DNA from 3 places in the Luteipulveratus mongoliensis genome. Region 1 is predicted to be linked to each of the others. Evidence: predicted binding sites of a transcription regulator. Region 1 holds the regulator's gene; each other region holds the start of a gene.
The links. The regulator LexA, encoded in region 1, represses DNA repair genes until DNA is damaged. The targets are predictions, from matches to a motif close to TCGAACANNTGTTCGA.
Positions count from the first base shown of each region.

Region 2: a site for LexA is predicted at 3,643-3,658, ahead of VV02_RS05000 (HNH endonuclease signature motif containing protein). Genes of this name have one in related genera too.
Region 3: a site for LexA is predicted at 1,946-1,961, ahead of VV02_RS22595 (HNH endonuclease signature motif containing protein). Genes of this name have one in related genera too.

Region 1 is NZ_CP011112.1:3,713,255-3,720,213, forward strand. Features, by position in the region: gene VV02_RS17630 (vitamin B12-dependent ribonucleotide reductase) at 1-1,456, opposite strand, end outside; gene nrdR (transcriptional regulator NrdR) at 1,480-1,986, opposite strand; gene VV02_RS17640 (LysM peptidoglycan-binding domain-containing protein) at 2,418-2,810, opposite strand; gene lexA (transcriptional repressor LexA) at 3,078-3,797, shown strand; gene VV02_RS17650 (NAD-dependent protein deacetylase) at 3,845-4,705, opposite strand; gene VV02_RS17655 (LysR family transcriptional regulator) at 4,820-5,731, shown strand; gene VV02_RS17660 (AEC family transporter) at 5,739-6,662, shown strand; gene VV02_RS17665 (ComEC/Rec2 family competence protein) at 6,687-6,959, opposite strand, start outside.
Region 2 is NZ_CP011112.1:1,067,381-1,074,339, reverse strand. Features, by position in the region: gene VV02_RS05015 (aldehyde dehydrogenase family protein) at 1-552, shown strand, start outside; gene VV02_RS05010 (GNAT family N-acetyltransferase) at 554-1,483, shown strand; gene VV02_RS05005 (GNAT family N-acetyltransferase) at 1,554-2,066, opposite strand; gene VV02_RS05000 (HNH endonuclease signature motif containing protein) at 2,195-3,634, opposite strand; gene VV02_RS04995 (hypothetical protein) at 4,106-4,507, opposite strand; gene VV02_RS04990 (EthD family reductase) at 4,551-4,868, opposite strand; gene VV02_RS04985 (VOC family protein) at 4,944-5,333, opposite strand; gene VV02_RS04980 (aminoglycoside adenylyltransferase domain-containing protein) at 5,433-6,242, opposite strand; gene VV02_RS04975 (hypothetical protein) at 6,341-6,959, opposite strand, start outside.
Region 3 is NZ_CP011112.1:4,745,798-4,752,756, forward strand. Features, by position in the region: gene VV02_RS22590 (hypothetical protein) at 1-115, shown strand, start outside; gene VV02_RS22595 (HNH endonuclease signature motif containing protein) at 209-1,855, opposite strand; SAM riboswitch class IV at 2,153-2,264, shown strand; gene VV02_RS22600 (LLM class flavin-dependent oxidoreductase) at 2,294-3,475, shown strand; gene VV02_RS22605 (NtaA/DmoA family FMN-dependent monooxygenase) at 3,497-4,870, shown strand; gene VV02_RS22610 (LysE family translocator) at 4,880-5,515, opposite strand; gene VV02_RS22615 (response regulator transcription factor) at 5,570-6,217, opposite strand; gene VV02_RS22620 (sensor histidine kinase) at 6,205-6,959, opposite strand, start outside.

The DNA of each region.
Region 1 (6,959 bases):
GGGCATATCCGGCGTACGGACCCACGACAGCGGCGATCTCTGCTGACCGCTTGTAGGAGGCACCGGTCAGCAGCGAGGTGATCGAACCTGCCAGGGCGCGACCGCCCTCAGACTCGTAGCCGTGGCCGGTGGCCATCAGCAGGGCACCGAGGTTGGCGTAACCGATGCCGAGCTGGCGGTAGTCGACGGTGGTCTTGCCGATGGCCTCCGTCGGGAAGTCGGCGAAGCAGATCGAGATGTCCATCGCGGTGATGACCAGCTCGACGACCTTCTGGAAGGTCGCGGTGTCGAACGTGTCGTCGTCCTTGAGGAACTTCAGCAGGTTCAGGGACGCCAGGTTGCAGGAGGAGTTGTCCAGCGACATGTACTCCGAGCACGGGTTGGACGCGGTGATGCGGCCCGTCTCCGGGTTGGTGTGCCAGTCGTTGATCGTGTCGTCGTACTGCAGGCCCGGGTCGGCACACTCCCAGGCGGCCTTGTTGATCTTGTCGAACAGCTCGCGAGCGTCGACCTCCTCGATCACCGAGCCGTCGCTGCGGGAGGTGAGGCCGAACGTCTTGCCCTCCTCGACCGCACGCATGAACTCGTCGCTGACGCGGACCGAGTTGTTGGCGTTCTGGTACTGGACGGAGGTGATGTCCTTGCCGCCCAGGTCCATGTCGAAGCCGGCGTCGCGCAGCGCGCGGATCTTGTCCTCCTCGCGCGCCTTGGTCTCGATGAACTCCACGATGTCGGGGTGGTTGACATCGAGGACGACCATCTTGGCCGCCCGTCGGGTGGCGCCACCGGACTTGATGGTGCCGGCCGACGCGTCAGCGCCGCGCATGAACGAGACCGGACCAGAAGCCGTACCGCCGCTGGAGAGCAGCTCCTTGGAGGAGCGGATACGGGAGAGGTTGAGGCCGGCGCCGGAGCCACCCTTGAAGATGAACCCCTCCTCCTTGTACCAGTTGAGGATCGAGTCCATCGAGTCGTCGACGGACAGGATGAAGCAGGCCGAGACCTGCTGCGGGCTCTTGGTGCCGACGTTGAACCAGACCGGTGAGTTGAACGCGAACACCTGGTGCAGCAGCGTCCACGTCAGCTCGTGCTCGAAGAGCTCCGCGTCCTCGTCGCTGCGGAAGTAGCCGAAGTCTTTGCCGGCCTTGACGTAGGTCAGCACCACGCGGTCGATGAGCTGCTTGAGGCTCTTCTCGCGGACGTCCGTGCCCAGTGCGCCGCGGAAGTACTTGGTCGTGACGATGGTGGAGGCGTTCAGCGACCAGAAGTCGGGGAACTCGACACCGCGCTGCTCGAAGATCGTCTCGCCGGTCTTCCAGTTCTGCTGGACGACATCACGCGACTCCCAGGTCACCTCGTCATAGGGGTGCACGCCGGGCGTGGTGTAGATCCGCTCGACCTTTACACCCTTGCTCTTGCGACGAGCCTGTGACTGCGCGCGCGTCGTCTCCGTCATGGCGACTCTCCCTCTCTCGTTCTTCACTGATCGTCTCGCTGACCACTGACAGTGGTCGTGATGTCTTCGGGTCCGTGCTCGGTGTCGGACTCCACCCGCAGCAGCGTGATCGCGGCCTCGAAGTCCTCGAGGGACTCAAAGGCCTGGTAGACGCTGGCGAATCTCAGGTAGGCGACCTCGTCCAGCAGCCGGAGTGGGCCGAGGATCTCCAGGCCGACGTCGTGCGCGTCGATCTCCGCGACACCCTTGGCCCGGATCGACTCCTCCACCTGCTGGGCCAGGAGCGCGACGTCGTCATCGCTCACCGGTCGCCCCTGACAGGCCTTGCGTACGCCGCTGATCACCTTGCCCCGGCTGAACGGCTCACTGGCGCCGGACCGCTTGACCACGGTCAGGCTGGCGTTCTCCATCGTGGAGAACCGCTTGCCGCAGCTCGGACACTGTCGCCGCCGCTTGATGCAGGTGCCGTCCTCGTTGGTGCGGCTGTCGACCACTCGACTGTCGTTGTGACGGCAGAACGGGCAGTGCATGGCGGCTCCTCTCCACATACGTCGTACGCCGCCCTCACCCGTCATGGTCAACACCGAAATGGGCATAGGAATGCCCGGAGACGGTGCTCTGACGGTGTCCCTCCGCGTCTTCCTGTGGATAAACCTGTGGGTATCCGGTGGATGACCTGGGGACTATATGTGGACGACTTACAGCGGTGTAACTACTAGATATAGGGATCGTAAGACGCCTGGCGCCCAGGTGCAAGATCCGTCGGCCTTGGGTTGTCCAGCAGTCAGATCACTGCAGGTCAGGGACCTGCGGTGGGCGTGTCGCAATGTCCGAATCCGGCGTGTCGCGCGGCGATCGGTGGTACCGGTCGCCACCCACGCCGCACCACCATCGAACGCGCCACGGCCGGGCCGTCCACCACGCGGTGGATGGCCCGGCCGTCACGACGCGTGGTGCGAAGTCAGCCCTGCGGGATCACCAGCCGCTGGCCGGCGCTCACCTGGAGAGAGCTCAGTCGGTTAGCGAGCTGCAACCTGGCCACTCCCTCGTGGACCGGCAGTCCAGGAAGCTCAGCCTGCGCGATCTCACTCAGCGTGGCACCCGGCTCAACCGTCACCACCCGAGTCGGTGGGGTGGAAGGCGAGGACGCCGCGGCGACGGAGGCTGTGACCAGACCCAGCACGGCCAGCGCTCCCGCCAGCAGGAGCATCAGGCGACCGCGCGGCGTCAGCCGAAGGCGCGGCCCCCTCGCCCTGCTCATCACCGGCTCGGGATCGGGCACCACCGTCAGGTGGCGCCGACGCACGGTGGGCGTCGAGCTCTGCGGATGCTCCCAGGCGATGACCGCGCTCATGATCTCCTCCAACCTCTGCTGTGCTGATCCGAACACATGTGCGATGGAACGCTTGTACGATGTATAGCACGGGTGTTCGATGAAGTCGAGACCAACCGCGAACGTCCGCCAGCTCCGCCACCCGCGACATGCGTCGTACAGGTGTTTGAGAACTGTGTCCGAAGTTCATAGGCTTGGCTCACAGATCGAGACTCAACCAGCGACCACTGACATCGCCTTGCGCGACGGTGCTCTGGCCGCGCTAAGACGGGGAACGAGGACCACCAGATGGCCAAGATCCACGAGCTGCCGGAGCCCGACAGCCACGCGCTGACCACGCGTCAGCGGAAGGTGCTGGACGTCATCCGCAACTCGATCGACCGCCGCGGCTACCCGCCGAGCATGCGGGAGATCGGCGAGGCGGTCGGCCTCACGTCTCCGAGCTCCGTCGCGCACCAGCTGTCCATGCTGGAGCGCAAGGGCTACCTGCGGCGTGACCCGATGCGCCCCCGGGCGATGGAGGTCGTGTCACCCGACATGGGCAAGCGCGACCGCGGCTACCGCGGCGGTCCGGTCAGCGCAGCTGCCGAGTCCGGCATCGACGAGACCGGCATCAACGACGAGCGCCCCGAGCCGTCCTACATCCCCGTCGTGGGACGGATCGCAGCGGGCGGCCCGATCCTGGCCGAGGAGGTCGTCGAGGATGTCTTCCCACTCCCCCGGCAGATCGTCGGCGAGGGCGACCTGTTCCTGCTGAAGGTGGTCGGCGACTCGATGGTCGATGCGGCGATCTGCGACGGCGACTGGGTCGTCGTTCACCAGCAGCAGACCGCGGAGAACGGTGACATCGTCGCAGCGATGCTCGACAACGAGGCGACCGTCAAGACGTTCAAGCGCACCCGAGGCAAGGTGTGGCTGATGCCCCACAACGAGGCCTACGAGCCGATCGACGGCGATGAGGCCACCATCCTCGGCAAGGTCACCGCCGTCCTGCGCAGGGTGGTCTGACCAGCTGTCATCGGCCTCCCGCTCTCCATCTCGCGGGATGCCGATGACTACTGAGGAAGTGCCTGCTCGAGATGGGTCAGCGTCTCTCCCAAGGGAGTCTCGATCTTGATCGTGGTCTCGGCTTCCCCGCGCGTACGACCGCGGGTGAGAACCGCGACCGGCAGGCCGAGGCGAGACGCACGTCGTACGAACCGATAGCCCGACATCACCATGAGCGAAGACCCGAGGACAAGCAGGCCATCCGACTGCTCGACCACACCAAAACACTTCTCCACCAACGGTTTTGGCACGGCCTCCCCGAACATCACCACGTCCGGCTTGAGCTTGTCCGAACCACACACGACGCAGGTCGCGACGCGAAAGGTCGAGACCAGCTCGTCAGGGAGTACGACGTCACCATCCGGTCGGATCTCACCGCCGACCTCGCGATCGAAGGTCGGATTCGCCTGGGTCAGCCGCTCGTCGATGACCTCGCGGTCGTAGCGTTCGCCGCACTGCATGCAGACGACGTGCGAGAGCGAGCCGTGCAGCTCGAGCACGTCGACCGAGCCGGCCTGCTGATGCAGCCCGTCGACGTTCTGAGTGATGACGGTGCCGAGCAGACCTCGGGCCTGCAGCCGAGCCACGACCTGATGACCGACGTTGGGTCGCGCGCCTTCAAAGCGTCGCCAGCCGACGTAGCTGCGCGCCCAGTAGCGCTGTCGGGCCTCCGGCGAGGCCAACAGCTCGGTGGCCGTCATCGGCGTGATGCGGCGTTCACCGTCGGGACCGCGGTAGTCAGGGATGCCCGACTCGGTGGACAGGCCGGCGCCGGTCAGCACGGACAGCCCACCCGCGGCGACGAGCCTGACCAGCTCGTCCCAGGTCGATGCGTCGACGTCCGGTGGTCGAGTCGTCGCCTCAGTCACACCAGCAGTATCCGGGACGTCTCCTGCTCACGGCGCTACGGGTCGCTGACCAGCGTGAATTACCGGACAGCGATGCGTTGGCAATATCGATAACACCAACTTATACTGGCGGGCATGATTGACGCTGCTGGCCTGCGCGTGATGCGCGCGATCTCCGATGAGGGCAGCTTCACCGCCGCAGCTGCCTCGCTGGGCTACTCCCAGCCAGCCATCTCCCAGATGGTGCGGCGACTCGAGGAGCGCACCGGCACGGTGCTGGTCGAGCGACTCGGCCGTACGGTCCGCCTCACCGAAGCCGGTCACATCCTTGCCCGGCATGCCGGACCGGTGCTGTCCGCTCTCGAGCTTGCGGAGGCAGAGGTCGCCGCCATCGCCGGGCTGCGTGCCGGGCGCGTACGGCTGATGGCCTTCCCGTCCTCCTCGTCGACCTTGGTGCCTCGTGCTCTCGCTCTGGTCAAGGAGCGATTCCCGGAGGTGCAGGTGACCTTCGCCGAGGCAGAGCCGCCGGAGTCCCTTGCCGCGCTGCGTGCCGGCGAGTGCGACCTCGCAGTGGCGTTCGCCTACGAGGGTGACGATCTCCCCCGTGGCGAAGAGGGCCTGGAGGCCTTCTCCATCCGCAAGCTCCTGGACGACGAGGTCCGTCTCGCGGTGTCCAAGAAGCATCCGCTCGCCGTGGCGGGCAAGGCCAAGCTGTCCGATCTGGCCGACGAGCAGTGGATCGCCGGCTGCCCTCGGTGTCGCGGCCACCTGCTCTCGCTCGCTGCGCGCGAAGGGTTCGTGCCCGAGGTCGCCTTCGAGACCGAGGACTACGTCGCGGTTCTCGGACTGGTTGCCGAGGGCCTCGGTGTCGCTCTGGTCCCAGACCTGATCCTCCGCTCAGCGAGCAACCCGGGCGTGGTGACGATGCCGATCGACCCGGCCAACCGTCGTACGGTCCTGGCCGTGACCACGCCTGACCTGCAACGGGTTCCGGCGGTCGAGGCCACCCTCGAGGCCTTGCACGAGGCCGCGCGCGCCACCTGCTGACCGCAGGATGCAGGGAGTTCTCCAAGGATTTGGGGTCATCGGGGCGGTCATCGCCGTCGGCTTCGTCCTCGCCCACACCGGTGTGCTCGACCAGGCCAGCCAGCTCATGCTCGCCCGTCTGGTGTTCTTCGTCGCGACGCCGTGCCTGCTGTTCACCCTGCTGCTGAAAGCAGATCTGCATCGGGTGTTCTCGGCAGGTCTGGTGGTCGCACTGGCCAGCGTGGTCTGTGCGGGCGGGATCTATCTGGTGCTGGCCCGGCTGGTGTTCCGCCGGGACGGCGCCGACACCGTGGTGGGCGTCTTGTGCTCGTCGTACGTCAACGCGGGCAACCTCGGGCTGCCGATCGCGGTGTACGTGCTCGGCAGCGGAGCGGCGATCGCACCGATTCTGCTCATGCAGCTGCTGGTCCTGACGCCGCTGTCCTTCGCGTTCTTGGACACCCTGACTTCCGGTCGGCGTCCATCGATCATGCGAGTCCTCTCGCAGCCGGCGCGCAATCCGGTGACCGTCGGCTGCTTCCTCGGTGTCGCCCTCGCCCTGACCGGGTGGGATCCACCCTCGATCGTCATCGATCCGGTCACCATGATCGGCGGAATCGCTGTGCCTGCAGCCCTTCTCGCGTACGGCGTCTCGCTGCGACTCGGTCCGCGACCGCTGTCCGGCGGCTCGGCCGGCGAGCTCGCCACAGTGGCGCTGCTCAAGGTCGCGGTGCAGCCGCTGGCGGCGTGGGCGATCGCGCGCCTCGCGTTCGGGATGAGTGGCAAGGACCTCCTCGCGGCCGTCATCGTCGCGAGCCTGCCGACCGCGCAGAACATCTTCGTCTACGCCACCCGCTACGGCCGCGCCGAGGTGCTCGCTCGCGATGCGATCTTCGTGACCACGGTCTCGTCAGTGCCGGTGCTGCTGGCCATCTCGGCTTTCCTCACCTGATCCTCGTCCGGGCCGCGTCGGACGTCAGCCCGGACGTGCGACCAGCGGCCGGCCACCCCTCACCACGACGGCGATCGCCCCACCGCGATCGGTGCGATAGACCGTCGAGCCGCTGTCTCGCAGCAAGGTCATGGTGCGCGGCGCAGGATGCCCGTAGTCGTTGTCGGCGCCGACACTGATCAGGGCGATCGGCGCGCTGATCGCCTTCATCAGCGACGGGTCCTGGTTGGCCGAGCCATGGTGAGCCACCTTGAGGACGCTCACGGGGCGGGACACCTGCTCACGGGCCAACGCTCG
Region 2 (6,959 bases), 2.6 Mb from region 1:
TCGATCGCGAAGGCATCCGCGGAGAAGGTCACGGTGGGTGACCCGACAGGTGACGTGAAGATGGGCCCGGTCGTGTCCGAGGCGCAGTTCACCAAGATCCAAGGGCTCATCCAGAAGGGCATCGACGAAGGCGCAACACTAGCCGCCGGCGGAACCGGACGGCCGGATGGGCTGGACACCGGGTTCTATGTGAAGCCAACGGTTTTCGCCAATGTCAACAACGAGATGACCATCGCGCGCGAGGAGATCTTCGGCCCGGTCCTCGTGATCCTGCCGTACGACTCGGTCGAGGACGCGATCGCGATCGGCAACGACACCCCGTACGGCCTCGCGGCGTACGTCTCGGGCGCCGACCAGGACGCCGTGCGTGCCGTGGCGTCGAAGCTGCGCGCCGGACAGGTCAACCTCAACGGAGCCCCTGTCGACCTCAACGCGCCGTTCGGCGGCTACAAGCAGAGCGGCAACGGACGCGAGTGGGGAGAGACCGCGTTCGCGGACTTCCTGGAGACCAAGGCGGTCATCGGTTACACCCCGGCTCCGGTGGAGGGCTGAGGTGGCCGTAGTCACGCTCGTCCCGTTGCCGGCGGAGGCGTACGACGACTGGTTCGCCCAGGTGCTCGACCGTGCGGTGCCCACTCGCTACCTCGGTCAGACCGGCGACGAGGAGAGCGCACGCGCGTTGGCGGAGAAGAACTTTCGGGCGTCTCTGCCGGAAGGCCTCGCGACGCCGCGGGCGCATGTCGTCCACGTTGCGGGCGCCGACGGGTCGCTGATCGGGTCGCTCTACTGGCGCCAGTCGAGCGACCTGCGTGAGGCGTCCGTGGGCGATGTGCACCTCGACGACCTCTCAGTCGCCGGAGAAGTGCGCTCACTGGTCGAGGCCGAGGCGCGGGCCGCCGGTGCGACGTCGCTGTGGACGTCGCTGGTCCCGGGCGACTCGTCTCGGGCCGCCTTCGCAGACGGCGGCGGCTTCGAGTCGAAGGCGACCAACATGGCGATCGACCTGAGGGGCGATCCAGTTCATGATGATGGCCGAATCACGTTGCAGCCCATGACTTCTCAGCAGTTTGACGACTTTATGTCCGAGCAGCGGTCCTCCTACGTCGAGACTCGTGTACAGATGGGCGAGTCGCCCGAGCTCGCCCGGGAGATCGCTGACACTCAGTTCGCGGCACTCGTGCCCGACGGTCTCAACAGCCCGGGCCAGCGGTTCTGGACGGCGTACGACGGCGACACGACTGTCGGCACGCTGTGGATCGATGACTCCCAACCCCGGGCGTTCGTCTACGACGTGATCGTGGACGAGGCTCAGCGGCGCAAGGGTTACGGTCGCTCGATCATGACGGCCGGTGCTCGCTGGTGCCAGGAGAACGGGTCAATCAGCTTGGGGCTCAACGTCTTTGGTCACAACAACGGCGCACGAGCGCTGTACGACCAGCTCGGCTACGTCATCACCGAGGACGGGCTGGCTAAAGATCTATGAACCCTGGCGTCGGCGTGATCGGTGTCGCCCGGTGGCGTGGGCTGCTCGCCCTGGTCGGGCTGGCGCCGCGTCAGGTGCTGATCCAGTAGCGGCAAACCTCCGGGGCCGACGTCGGCTCCAGAACCCCGCCCAGGCGCTCGATGGTCTTGCGAGAAGCCACGTTGTCGCTCCTGCACACGAGGAGCACCCGACTCTCGCCGAGCCTGGCCGCCTCCGTCAGCATCTGGCCGAGCGCCCAGGTCGCCAGCCCTCGACCGCGCGCGGACGGGCGGATCCCGTAGCCGATGTGGCCCAGACGTTGCACCTTCTCGGTCAGGCCGTGTCGGAGCGCGATGCCGCCTACGACTTTTTCGTCCTCCACGATCCAGCGGCAGGTGCAGGGCGCCTTGCCCATGGCGGCTGCGCTGGCCGGATCAGCTTGCGCGACAAGGCGATCGACCCAGTCAGCGAAGCCGGCCGCGGACTCCACATCGTCGTCCGGCCCCACGCCGAAGCCGTCTTCGTGGGTGCCCGGACCCCACTCGTGGTGCGCCTCGAGCCAGGCGACGTGGAGATCGGCACGCGGGGCGACAAGCTGAAGCATCTCTGCACCTTATGGACTCCGTGGACACGGTCGGCCAGCACTCGCGCGACCGCTGGCGCACCGACGTACAGCGCTTGGTCAAGTGGCTGCGTCGGTCGCCGCGGGCCGTGGCCTGCGCCCGGTCGCTGTCATGGGCCGCGGCTCGCAACGGTCATGGTCTCGGCCCGATCGCTTGTGCTGGTGGTCCGATGCCATCGGACAGCGAAGGGCGTGACGGTGGCGGTCAGGTTGTCGCGGTGGACGATGGTGTGGTGGCGGCGGCAGAGCAGGGCTGAGTTCAGCAGGCTGGTGCGGCCTCCGGCGTACCAGGGTTGGACGTGGTGGACCTCGCAGAAGCTGGGTGGCCGATCACATCCGGGGAAGGTGCAGCACCGGTCTCGGGCCACGACCGCGGTGCGTAGTCCGTCCTTGACCAGGCGTTGCTCCCGGCCGACGTCCAACGGTTCAGAGCGTGATCCCAGGACCATCGGGATGATGTCCGCGTCGCAGGCCATCCGCCGGATCGTGCCGGCATCGATCGTGTCACCCAGACTCGTCACCCCGAGCCCGCCCGATCCGCCGCCACCGGCACCCGATCTGGTCCCGGCGCTAGAACGGTCGGCGCTGGTGTGTCCTGCGCCGGCAGCCCTGGTCCGAGCGTGCTCAGCGCGCAGGTCATCCAAGCCCATGGTGACCACGAGCTTGGTCGTGGACCCGTGCGAGGTCGAGGTGTCCGCCGACTCAGCCAGGTTCAGCAGGTCCATGAACGCGTCCGCGCGCCGTTTACCCGGACTCCGCGGATCCGGAGAAGACGTGCCCGTGTCCGGGTCAACCACCGGCTGGGGTGCAGCACCCGCCTGGACCGCAGCAACCAACCGCGCCGCGTTTCCCGGCGCCAGATCCACGATGAACCGCCGCAACCCACCCGGCAGATCCGACCACGACAACTCCTCGACCCGCTCCAACGCCGCGTCCTGATCCTCAAGCCGGTCACCGGCATACGTCGCGACCAACCACCGCGACAGATGCCGCAGCTCCCTAGCACCACCACCAGCCGCGGCCACCTGCACGAAGTACGCCAGACACTCCTGGCGGGCGAAACCCGGCAGCACCGGCAGGATCTTGCCCAGCTCCCGCAGACTCACCTGCGCCGCCCGTGCACTACACGCCCCGGCCGCGACCGCCTCCCGCAGCAGCACGTTGTCGGGCTGATTCACAGCAGCAGCAACAGTCGCGACCCGCGACGCCTCACCCGGCTCAAGGCGGCCCGCATGCGCAGCAACCCACTGCGCCGGGCTGGCCGCCTGCGACTCCCGCACCACACCCCGCTCCAACGCCTCAGCGGTGGCCATCACCACACACGCCTGCACCCGATCACTCAAGGCACCCAGCAGCTCCACCAACGGCGCCAGATCCGCCGAGCCGACCTGATGCAACGCCGACGGCAACCCCTCCAACGCAACCACCGCGGCAGCAGCCGCAGACACCGCATCAGCCGCCGGCCCCGGCGGCACCCGAGACACCAAGGACTCCCCCGGCAGCGACTCGCTGTCCGGGCGCCCATCAGGGTCGTGCGCTGCCTCGCCCATACCGTCGACCGTACAGGTGTTCGCATCGATGCCGCAAGACCGATGGGCGTGAATATTGTTTATTGCCAACATGATTCGCGGCTTCGCGTTATCCACATCCCCCTCCCGTCAGCACGTTCATCCACAGGCTTGACCCCGATCCGCGACATGCTCTGTGGACAACGGAATCCTGGCTTCAGCACAGCCACGGATCGGGGAGAGACATGTTGCAGACGGCAGGAAATAGCGACAGGGAACTGATCGATGGACGAGCGCCAAACGAACGGGCGGCCGCATCGACGCCACCGTCCCCACGCCTCGCGCTCCTCGTCGAGGCGACACACGACCACAGCGTCACCCGCCGTCGACGCCGTCTGATGCTCCTCGATCGTCCGGGCCGGGTCACGTTGATCCGCCCCGAGGGTTCGAGACCCCGAGTTCAGAGGCCTATTCGAACGAGCGAACGGGTACCTGGAAACCACACGACACGCATCAGATCCGTTGCGTCCTTGAACCCGGCCGCTCCTGAGACAGGTAGCGAACCGGGATGCCGTGCTGGGAGGCGTAGACGATCTCCGACTTGGTCGACTCGCCGACATACCCGTCGACGTCGAGCACGTACACGTAGTCGGCTAGGTCGATCTTGCGCTTGTGCAGCTCGTCCAGAGCGACCTTCTCGACCGAGTCGTGCCCCACGCCCTCACCGTGCCCGTGCCCGTGCCCGTGCTGAGCCTTGGCGGACGGATAGAAACCGATGGAGAGCACGATCTCGCCTGCCATGGTCAGGTCGTAGTTGGCCTGCTGGAACGCATCGTGGAACCGGCTGGAGCCACAGAGGCACACGATGGTCGGCCGGGCCTCGGCGTGGAAGATCCGCTGCAGGTCGGTGCTCATGACGTACTCCTCCCCTCGACGTTGCACTGTCCAACGGCGAGCGTCAGCCGTCGACGACGACCTCACTGATCTGCATGACCGGGGTGATGTCGGTGTAGTTGCCGATGTCGCTCATGATCTGCTTCACGTTCGGCCCGAACCCCGCCTGGAACGCATCCAGCGACTCGCTGTAGACGTGGCACATCGCGACGTACGGCGCATCGACTCCCGGCCCGCCCCCACTGACACCGCGGTCGATCGTCCAACGCTCGCATGCCGGGCCGAGCAGCTCGGCGATCATGGGCAGGTGCCGGTCGCGGTAGTAGTCGTGGTCGAACCGCGCCTCCGGTGTCGTCGGGTACATGATGCTCACCTTGATCACGGGACGCTCCTTCGCGCTGGTACGCCGGCCGGCTCGCCCGGGAGCGGGCGAGCCGCTGACCGAGCCGGGCCCACCCTACGCAGGCGAGTCCTCGGACGGATCGAGCGGTCGCAGCACGCAGAACTCATTGCCCTCCGGATCGGCCAGCACGGCCCAACCGCGGTCGGGCTTGCGCAGATCGTTGACCATCGTGGCGCCGAGCCCGAGCAGTCGGTCGACCTCTTCGTCGCGGCTGCGGTCAGTCGGTCGCAGGCAGAGGTGCATCCGGTTCTTGACCGTCTTGGGCTCGGGCACCCTGAGGAAGAGCAGGTAGCGCCCGTCCGGCCCTTCGAGCCCGCACTCCTCGTCGTCAGGAGACTGCTCATCCGGAGGCAGGACGAAGTCCTCGAGGACCTGCGCCCACCACATGGTCTGGGCGTACGGATCTGCTGCGTCGATACAGAAATTCGCGGTGCGCGATGCCATGGCGCGACCCTCCCAGATACCGCCGACAACCGCACCAGGTCCGCCGACAACCGCACCGCGTCCAGCGACAACCGCACGCGATCGAGCGGAGGACCAGCCTCAGAGCCCGTAACGACCCAGGACGTCCCGCATGACCGCGACGATGGCCTGCTGCCGCAGTCGGGGATCAGCGTCGTACACCGGGTCGCTGATGCCGCTCTCACGCACAGACAACCCCTCCCGGATCACCTGGTGGTGCTTCGCGTCCAGCTCGTCGAGCGCCCAGCGACCGGCACCGGACTTCGAGGTGATCCGGCCCGTCTGCAGCACGTGGTGCAGACGGTTGATCCCGAGGACGCACCACTCGCTCGCCCACGACGGGATGGCCTCCGTGAGGACGCCGAGTACCACTGCCTGCCGGCCCCAGTACGCCTCAAGGTTGCCGCGCGTAAATGCCTGCAGCTCCTCAGGATTCGTGTGTACGCCGAGCTGGGCGACCGGCGTACCTCGCATGGTGATCCCCCGCTCAGCGAGCTCCGCCCAGGTGACCGGGTTGGCATCGCCGTGGTGACCGAGCTCGAAGACGTTGTCCAGCACCCCTGGGTACTCGGCGAGGTCGGCTGCCGGCCGGGTCAGGTCGCCTTCGGTGACGTAGATGCCGTCGTACGCCGGCCGCCCGCCGATCGTGGCGAGCTCACCGTGCACTCCGCGCAGGGCCGCGACGACCGCGTCATCGGCCGGCCGGCTCAGCACACCGACGAAGTCGATGTCGCTCCCGGAGAAGAACTCACCCCAGCACAACGACCCGTGGAGGTAGAGCCCGACCAGATCACAACTCGTGCCCGCGAGCGCGGCATCGACCCGCTCAAGCGCATCGTCGACCACCGTCGAGACGGCGGCAGGTACAGAGACAGTTTCGATGACCCCCATGCCTCCACCCTGACACGTGAGCCGCCTGATGTGACCCACGACACCACGAAGGCCTGGCCACCGGACCGAACCCGTGTGACCAGACCTTCGCGGTGCGGTCAGGTGGTGCGGGTGCCGACCGAGAGGTCGTTGTCGGGGGCTCCGCCGTTCGAGTTGTCCGCCGAGCCACTGCCCGTGCTGCCAGCGGACGGTGCATCGGGCGCCGGAACGTCCGACCGACCGCCCGGCGCACCCGGGCCGCCCGGCGCACCCGGGCCGCCCGGAGCACCCGGGGCGCCCGGATCGGCGGGCCGCTGCGGCGGCGTACGGTCCACGATGTTCGGCAGGTCCGCCTTGAGCAGCGAGGTGACCTTGGCGACCAGAGTCGTACGCGAAACCCCTTGCGCCTGAGCGATTTCGGCGAGCGACTTGCCGCTTCTCAGCTGGGTCGCGAGGTCGGTCTCAGAGAGCTTGAGCAGGCTCGCCAGCTCCTTGCTGTCGCCGAGCGGGCCGCCCTTGCCCGCACCGCCGTGACGCAGGGCCTTCTCGCGTACGCCGCCCGGCGCACCCTGGCGCTGCTGCCCCTTCTCGGTGCCGCGCTGCGCCTCGAGCGCCTTCGTGATCGCGTCCGACTGAGCCTGCGTGATCGTGCCCTTGGTGACCAGGCCGCTGAGCACGTCGGCGAGCGGCCCCTTGTGCTCGGCCTTGGCGCCCGCCTTGCCGTCGGAGTCGACGTCC
Region 3 (6,959 bases), 1.0 Mb from region 1:
CGAGGCGCGTCACAAGTTCCGCTACAGCGCCGCACAGCTGCAGCGGCTCGCGACCGACGCGGCCCTGGTGATCCCTGAGCCCCAGGTGTACCCGCCGCTGCCGACGACGCCGTAGTCCGCGCCGGTCGACACAACACGGCGGGCGGGCGGGTCTGGATCAGGGGAGCAGACCCGCCCGCTCACTCGCGTCGTTGAGTCATTAGCCCGGCTAGAAGGGCGGCGGTTCGTGGGCGGGGTAGGTGATGTAAATCCGGCTGGATGCGCTGGTCCAGGTGGCGGTTCCGTCTGGAGTGATGGTGACGGTCCAGGCGCCGGAGTGCTTGGCACGGTGGTGGGCCCGACACAGGGACAGCAGCCCTGCGGGTTCGGTTCTGCCGCCACGACCGTGCGGGATGACGTGGTCGGTGTCGGTCATCTGTGCTGGTCGGGTGCAGCCGGGGAAGCGGCAGACCTGATCGCGGAGCTGGACGAACTGACGCATCCGGGTCGGTGGCCGGTAGGCGGTGCTGGTGTGCTCGCGCAGGGCACCGGTGGTCGGGCTGACCAGGGCACGACCGATCGTGTCACCGAGGGCATGGACCAGTCCGGTGACGGTCTCGGCCGAGATGACGCCGACACCGTCGACGACCACATCGCCCAGTGCGGCTGGCGGTTCGGAGTCCGTGCGCTGGTTGGCGATCGTGGTCAGCCGTTCGATCAGCTCTTCCACTGCCTCCGCGACCGGATCACTCCCACTCGTCGCGGCGGGTGCTGCCCGCTTGGTGCCGGGTGGGTGCCACGGCGGCAGGTCTGTGGTGGTCCATGGGTCGGGCACGTCCGGCACGCGACCGCCCTTCGCAGGGTGCAGTCCCCATGCGGACAGGTCGAGAGGTTCTCCCGGGCCGGTCTCGCCGCCAGCGACGAAACCCATGCGCAGGTTGGTCTGGTCGAGCAGGTCCGCGAGCCCGTCGGTGGCGACCGCGGCGGCTCGTGCGGCGCCTTCCTGGACGGGAACCAGGAACGTGCACGACGCCGACGCATCCGCGGAGGAGGTCAGCAGGTCCACCAACGCCTGTGCCCGGCACTCACCCATCAACGGTGCGCGCCGTGCATCACCAGCCGATGCCGGCAGCTCGGCGGCCCCGGTCTCAGCCTGTCCCGTAGCGGCCTTGTCGTCCGGTGCGTTGCGGTAGCGCCCGGCGAGGTCCTGGATCGCGGACTGCATCGCTGCCGCCTGCTCAGTCGGCAGGGTTGCGGTCATGGTGCTGGTACCGCGAATGCGGCCGGGTTCGAACCAGACTCCGAGGGCCTCACGCACGCTCCGTCGCCGGTGCCGCACCGGTGACTCGGCGTCCTGGTTGGCCACTGCGGCTCGGGCGCGCTTACGGGTGGCGGTCGCGGTCCACGAGCTGATGCCACCACGGGGTCCGGACAGCATCGCCGCTTCCACGTGTGGCGCGACCACAGCTCGGGTGCCCTCGGGGACGTCCTCCAACGCGTCAACGACCGCGGCGAGGCGTTCCCGGTCGATCGCTCCGTCGGCGAGGGCGTCGATCAGTAGTGGGGTGTGGCACACCGCTGCGACCGACTCGCGCACCCGCCGCGCCGCGGTGCGCGGCCCCCAGCACAGGGCGGCGCTGATGTCCGCGACCGCGGTGTCCCGAACATCACCGACCGCGCCGCGACCAAGTCGATGGCCGGCATCACCTGACGGGTCGTAGTGCGCCACCGAGCCCGCATGTTGCGCCAACCGATGCGCCTGCACAGCGTGGGCCAGGTCGACCAGGTGCTGGGTGACGCTGACCTGCTCGAGCACCACCGGTGCCGACACGACGTCCTCGGTGTCGTTGCGGATGAGCGCGTACGCCGACTCCAACGCCTCCCGAGCGATGACCAGCTGCGCCGCGCAGCGGTGTCCGTCTCGCGGCGCAGCGTGGTCATCTCGGGTGCGCTTGCCATGCCACCATCGTACGTACGTACGAACTTCGCCGCAAGTCCGCGATCGATGAATTTGATTGCTGTGTAAAGCCTTTCGACGATTCTGACGTTGTCGGTGGTGCGTGCTAGTGCGCCAGCAGACCGCTCCGGCTCACCGCCGAGCGAGTCGGGCCGCCCCGCTCACCACGTGGACGCTGGCATTTGCATATGAATAACTCTCAGTTATCTTGAATCTGGTCTTGAGTGGCAGCGTGAAGCCCTGGCTTGCTGTCCGGCAACCCTCCGTTCGTGGCGGGGTGCCCCAGGTGACGACCCGGCCGCATGAACCCGTGCGGCAAGCGCGACGACGCGGCGCCAGCCGCCCGGGAGGCACACGATGAGCCCCAGACCCCTGATCCATCTGGCCGTGGCCCTCGACGGCACCGGCTGGCACCCGGCCTCCTGGCGCGACCCGTCCGCTCGGGCGGACGAGGTGTTCACTGCTCGCTACTGGGCCGACCTGGTCCGGTTGGCGGAGAGCGGCGCCCTCGACCTGGTCACCCTCGAGGACGGACTCGCCCTCCAGGCCGATGACGCGCTGCACCACGACGACCGCACCGACCGGCTTCGTGGACGCCTCGACGCGGTCCTGGTCGCCAACCGAGTCGGCCCGCTCGTCCGACGAATCGGCTTGGTACCCATCGCGATCACCACGCACACCGAGCCGTTCCATCTCTCGAAGTCGATCGCGACGCTCGACTACGTGACCGGCGGCCGCGCCGGCGTACAGGTGCGGATCGGCGGCCGCCGCGACGAGGCCGACCACTTCGGCCGCCGAGAGCTGGGCGACTGGACCGACCTCGACGCCGACGGTCAGCGATCCCTGGCCAACGCACTCTTCGATGAGACCGATGACTACGTCGAGGTGCTGCGCCGGCTGTGGGACTCGTGGGAGGACGACGCCGAGATCCGCGACTCAGCCACCGGCCGGTTCGTCGACCGAGACAAGCTGCACTACATCGACTTCGAAGGCGACCACTTCTCAGTGCGCGGTCCGTCGATCACCCCTCGCCCTCCGCAGGGTCAGCCGCTGATAGCGGCCCTCGGGCACGACGTACGACCGTGGCAGCTGATCGGCAGGTCGGCCGACCTCGGCTTCATCACACCGAAGGACGACCCGGCCGAGGCGCTGACCGTCATCCGCGAGGCCCAGCAGGACGCCGGGCGCGACACAGTCCACGTCCTCGGGGACGTGCTGGTCGTCCTCGACGAGGACGCTGCACGGGCAGGTGAGCGCCTCGGCCGGCTCAACGATCTGGCCGGCAGCCCCCTGGTGTCGGACGCGCTGATCTATGTCGGTGGTGTGAAGGGCCTGGCCGATCTCATCGAGTCCTGGTCAACCGCAGGCCTTTCCGGGGCTCGTCTGCGTCCGGCCGTCAACACCGTCGACCTGCCACGAATCGTGGACGACCTCGTACCCGAGCTGCGACGCCGCGGACTGTTCCGGTCGGCGTACGACGACCGGACGTTGCGTGAGCGCTTCGGCCTAGCCCGCCCCGTCAGCCGCTACGCCGCCTGACCACCCGGAGAGGACAAACTGATGCCGCAGAAGCAGATTCACCTGGCCGCGCACTTCCCGGGGGTCAACAACACCACCGTCTGGAGCGACCCGGAGTCCGGCAGCCACATCGAGTTCGACTCGTTCCGCGAGTTCGCGCAGACCGCCGAGCGGGGCAAGTTCGACTTCCTGTTCCTGGCCGAAGGTCTGCGGCTGCGCGAGCAGCGTGGCCAGATCTACGACCTGGACGTCGTCGGCCGCCCTGACACCTTCGCGATCCTCAGCGCGCTGGCCGCTGTCACCGACCACCTCGGCCTGGCAGGCACGATCAACTCGACGTTCAACGAACCGTACGACGTGGCAAGGCAGTTCGCGTCCTTGGACCACCTCTCCGGTGGCCGCGCGGCGTGGAACGTCGTGACCAGCTGGGACGCGTTCACCGGTGAGAACTTCCGACGTGGCGGCTTCCTGCCGGCCGAGCAGCGCTACGAGCGGGCCAAGGTCTTCTTGCAGACGACACTCGAGCTGCTCGACTCGTGGCGTGAGGGCGATGTCCTCGCCGACCGCGAGTCCGGCGAGTTCCTCGCACGACCCGATGCGGGCGAGTTCGCCCACCAGGACTCGCATTTCGACATCCGCGGCAGGTTCAATGTCCCGCGCAGCCCACAAGGACGGCCGGTCATCTTCCAGGCCGGCGACTCCGACGAAGGTCGAGACTTCGCGGCTCGTCAGGCGGACGCGATCTTCTCGCGACACAGTGAGTACGACGCGGGCAGAGCCTTCTACGCCGATGTGAAGGGCCGGCTCCCGAAGTTCGGCCGCACCCGGGACGACCTGCTCATCCTGCCCGCCGCCACCTTCGTCCTCGGAGACAACGACGCCGACGCGCAGGAGCGAGCCCACGTCGTACGCCGGCAGCAGGTCAGCGGAGCCACAGCGATCAACTTCCTCGAACAGGTCTGGAACCGTGACCTTTCGGCGTATGACCCCGAAGGACCCCTGCCCGACATCGACCCGGACACCGGCGAGCACACCATCGCCCGCGGGCGGGCCAGCGTGCGCGGACACCGCGATCCCGTACAGACCGCACACGAGTGGCGGGAGCGCGCCCAGGCGGAGAACCTGTCGATCCGCGACCTCGTGATCGAGGTGTCGGGGCGGCAGTCGTTCGTCGGCTCGGCGCGCACGGTCGCCGACGAGATCAACCGCTACGTGCAGGACGACGCCAGCGATGGCTTCATTCTCGTCCCACACATCACACCGGGCGGGCTGGGCGGATTCGTCGATGCAGTGGTGCCTCTGCTGCAGGAGCAGGGCGTGTTCCGAGAGGACTACACGGGGTCGACGCTGCGCGAGAACCTTGGACTGCCAATGCTTTCCGACTCCCAGGACGCAGACACCGAGCGCGCCTCCTGAGGGGCGCGCTCAGCGGGAGTCGGCCACCAGGCGTACGGCCAGGCCACCGAAGATCGCGGCGGACACCCGGTCGAGCCAGCGCTGGACGGCCGGTCGGCGTTGCAGGAGCTCTGAGAGAGCACCCGACACGAACCCGACCGTGCCGTCCACGCAGAGCCCGACGCAGATGAGCACCGCTCCGAGCACGAGGAACTGCGCCCACGCCGGCCAGCCGCCCTCGGTCAGGAACTGAGGCAGGAACGCGAGGTAGAACAAGATCACCTTGGGGTTGGCGAGGTTGGTCAGCATGGCCATGACGTATGTCTTCCGCAGCGATCGAGGCGGCACGACCGCCGCGTCGTCGTCGGCAACGGATTGCGCCCGCGACGACCGCCAGGCCGAGACCGCGAGATAGATCAGGAAGATCGCACCAGCGATGCGCAATCCCTCCAGCACCGCTGGAGCAGCGAGCAACAGGGCCCCGAGACCGGCCGCCGTAAGCACCGTGTGCACGGCCAGGCCACTCGACATCCCGACTGCTGCCACGACTCCCGCTCGCCGTCCACGTCCGACACCGTGGGCGATGATGAACATCATGTCCGGCCCCGGCACGAGGCTGATGACGGCAGCGGCCAGCCCGAAGGCCAGCAAGGTCGAGAGGTCCATCTGTCCATCAGACCACTCGCCACCGACGCGGTCACCGAGTTTGCGTGCGGCGCCTCAGCGGGCCTCGAGGTAGCGCAGCACCGCCGCGACCCGACGGTCGGTGTCGTCACCGGGCTCGAGCCCGAGCTTGGCGAAGATATTGCGGATGTGCTTGTGCACAGCGTTGTCCGTCACGAAGAGCCGTTGCGCGATGGCCGCGTTGCCCAGTCCCTCGGCCATCACGGCCAGCACCTCGCGCTCACGTGTGCTCAGCAGCGCGAGACGATCGTCAGCACGCTGGCGCGAGAACAGCTGCGCCACCACGTCGGGGTCGATCGCGGTACCGCCGGCCGCGACCCGGTGCAACGCCTCCAGGAAGGTCGCGACCCGCCCGACGCGCTCCTTGAGCAGGTAGCCGATGCGGCTCGACCCGTCGGCCAGCAGCTCGGTCGCAAAGCTCTGCTCCACGTACGCCGACAGCACCAGCACAGCGAGCTCGGGGTGGGCACGCCGTGCCGCGACCGCTGCCTTGATGCCCTCGTCGGTGTGGGTGGGCGGCATCCGTACGTCGACCACCGCGATGTCGGGACGATGCTCGTCGACCGCGCGGAGCAGCTCGTCCGGACCTGAGACGGCCGCGAGAACGTCGATCCCCTCGCCACGCAGGAGGAGGACCAGGCCCTCGCGCAGTAGTGCGTCGTCCTCGGCGATCACGAGCCGCACGGCAGACTCACCTCCACCACGGTTGGACCGCCCACCGGGCTCGACACGCGCAACGTCCCGTCGTGCGCCTCGGCACGCCGCTGGATGCCCGACAAGCCCGAATCTTGTTGCAGCACAGCGCCTCCCACTCCGTCATCCTCGATCCGCACCACGAGCACACTGCCACGGCGCTCCACGAGCACGGTCGCACGGTCGGCCTTACTGTGCCGTGCGACGTTGGTGAGCCCTTCAGCGACAGCGAAGTACGCCGACGCCTCGACGGCCGCCGGGCAGCGCTGGCTGACGTCGACCGTGGCGCGCGTCGGCACCGGGCACTGAGCCGCGAGTGCGGACACGGCACCGGGTAGCCCGCTGCGCTCGAGCACCGGAGGCAAGATGCTGCGTACGACGGAGCGCAGCTCGGCGAGCGCGGTCTCGGCACTGGTCTGCGCGCGTTCGAGAATCGCCTCCGCCTCTGCAGGGTCGCGAGCCATCGCCTGCCGGGCCGCCCCGGTCAACACCGCGACGGTGACCAGGCGGTTCTGCGCGCCGTCGTGCAGTGCGCGCTCGATCCGCCGCAGCTCGACCGCATGGGCGTCGAGCGCCGCGGCGCGCGTCGCCGTCAGCTGAGCCACCCGCTCGGACAGGTCCAGGTCCGGGTGCGGCGGCAACCAGCGCCGACCGGCGGCCGTCTGCGCGCGCAGCAGCACAGGCGGCAGCGCCACCGTCAGCACGAGCCAGACCAGACCGATGACCAACGCCA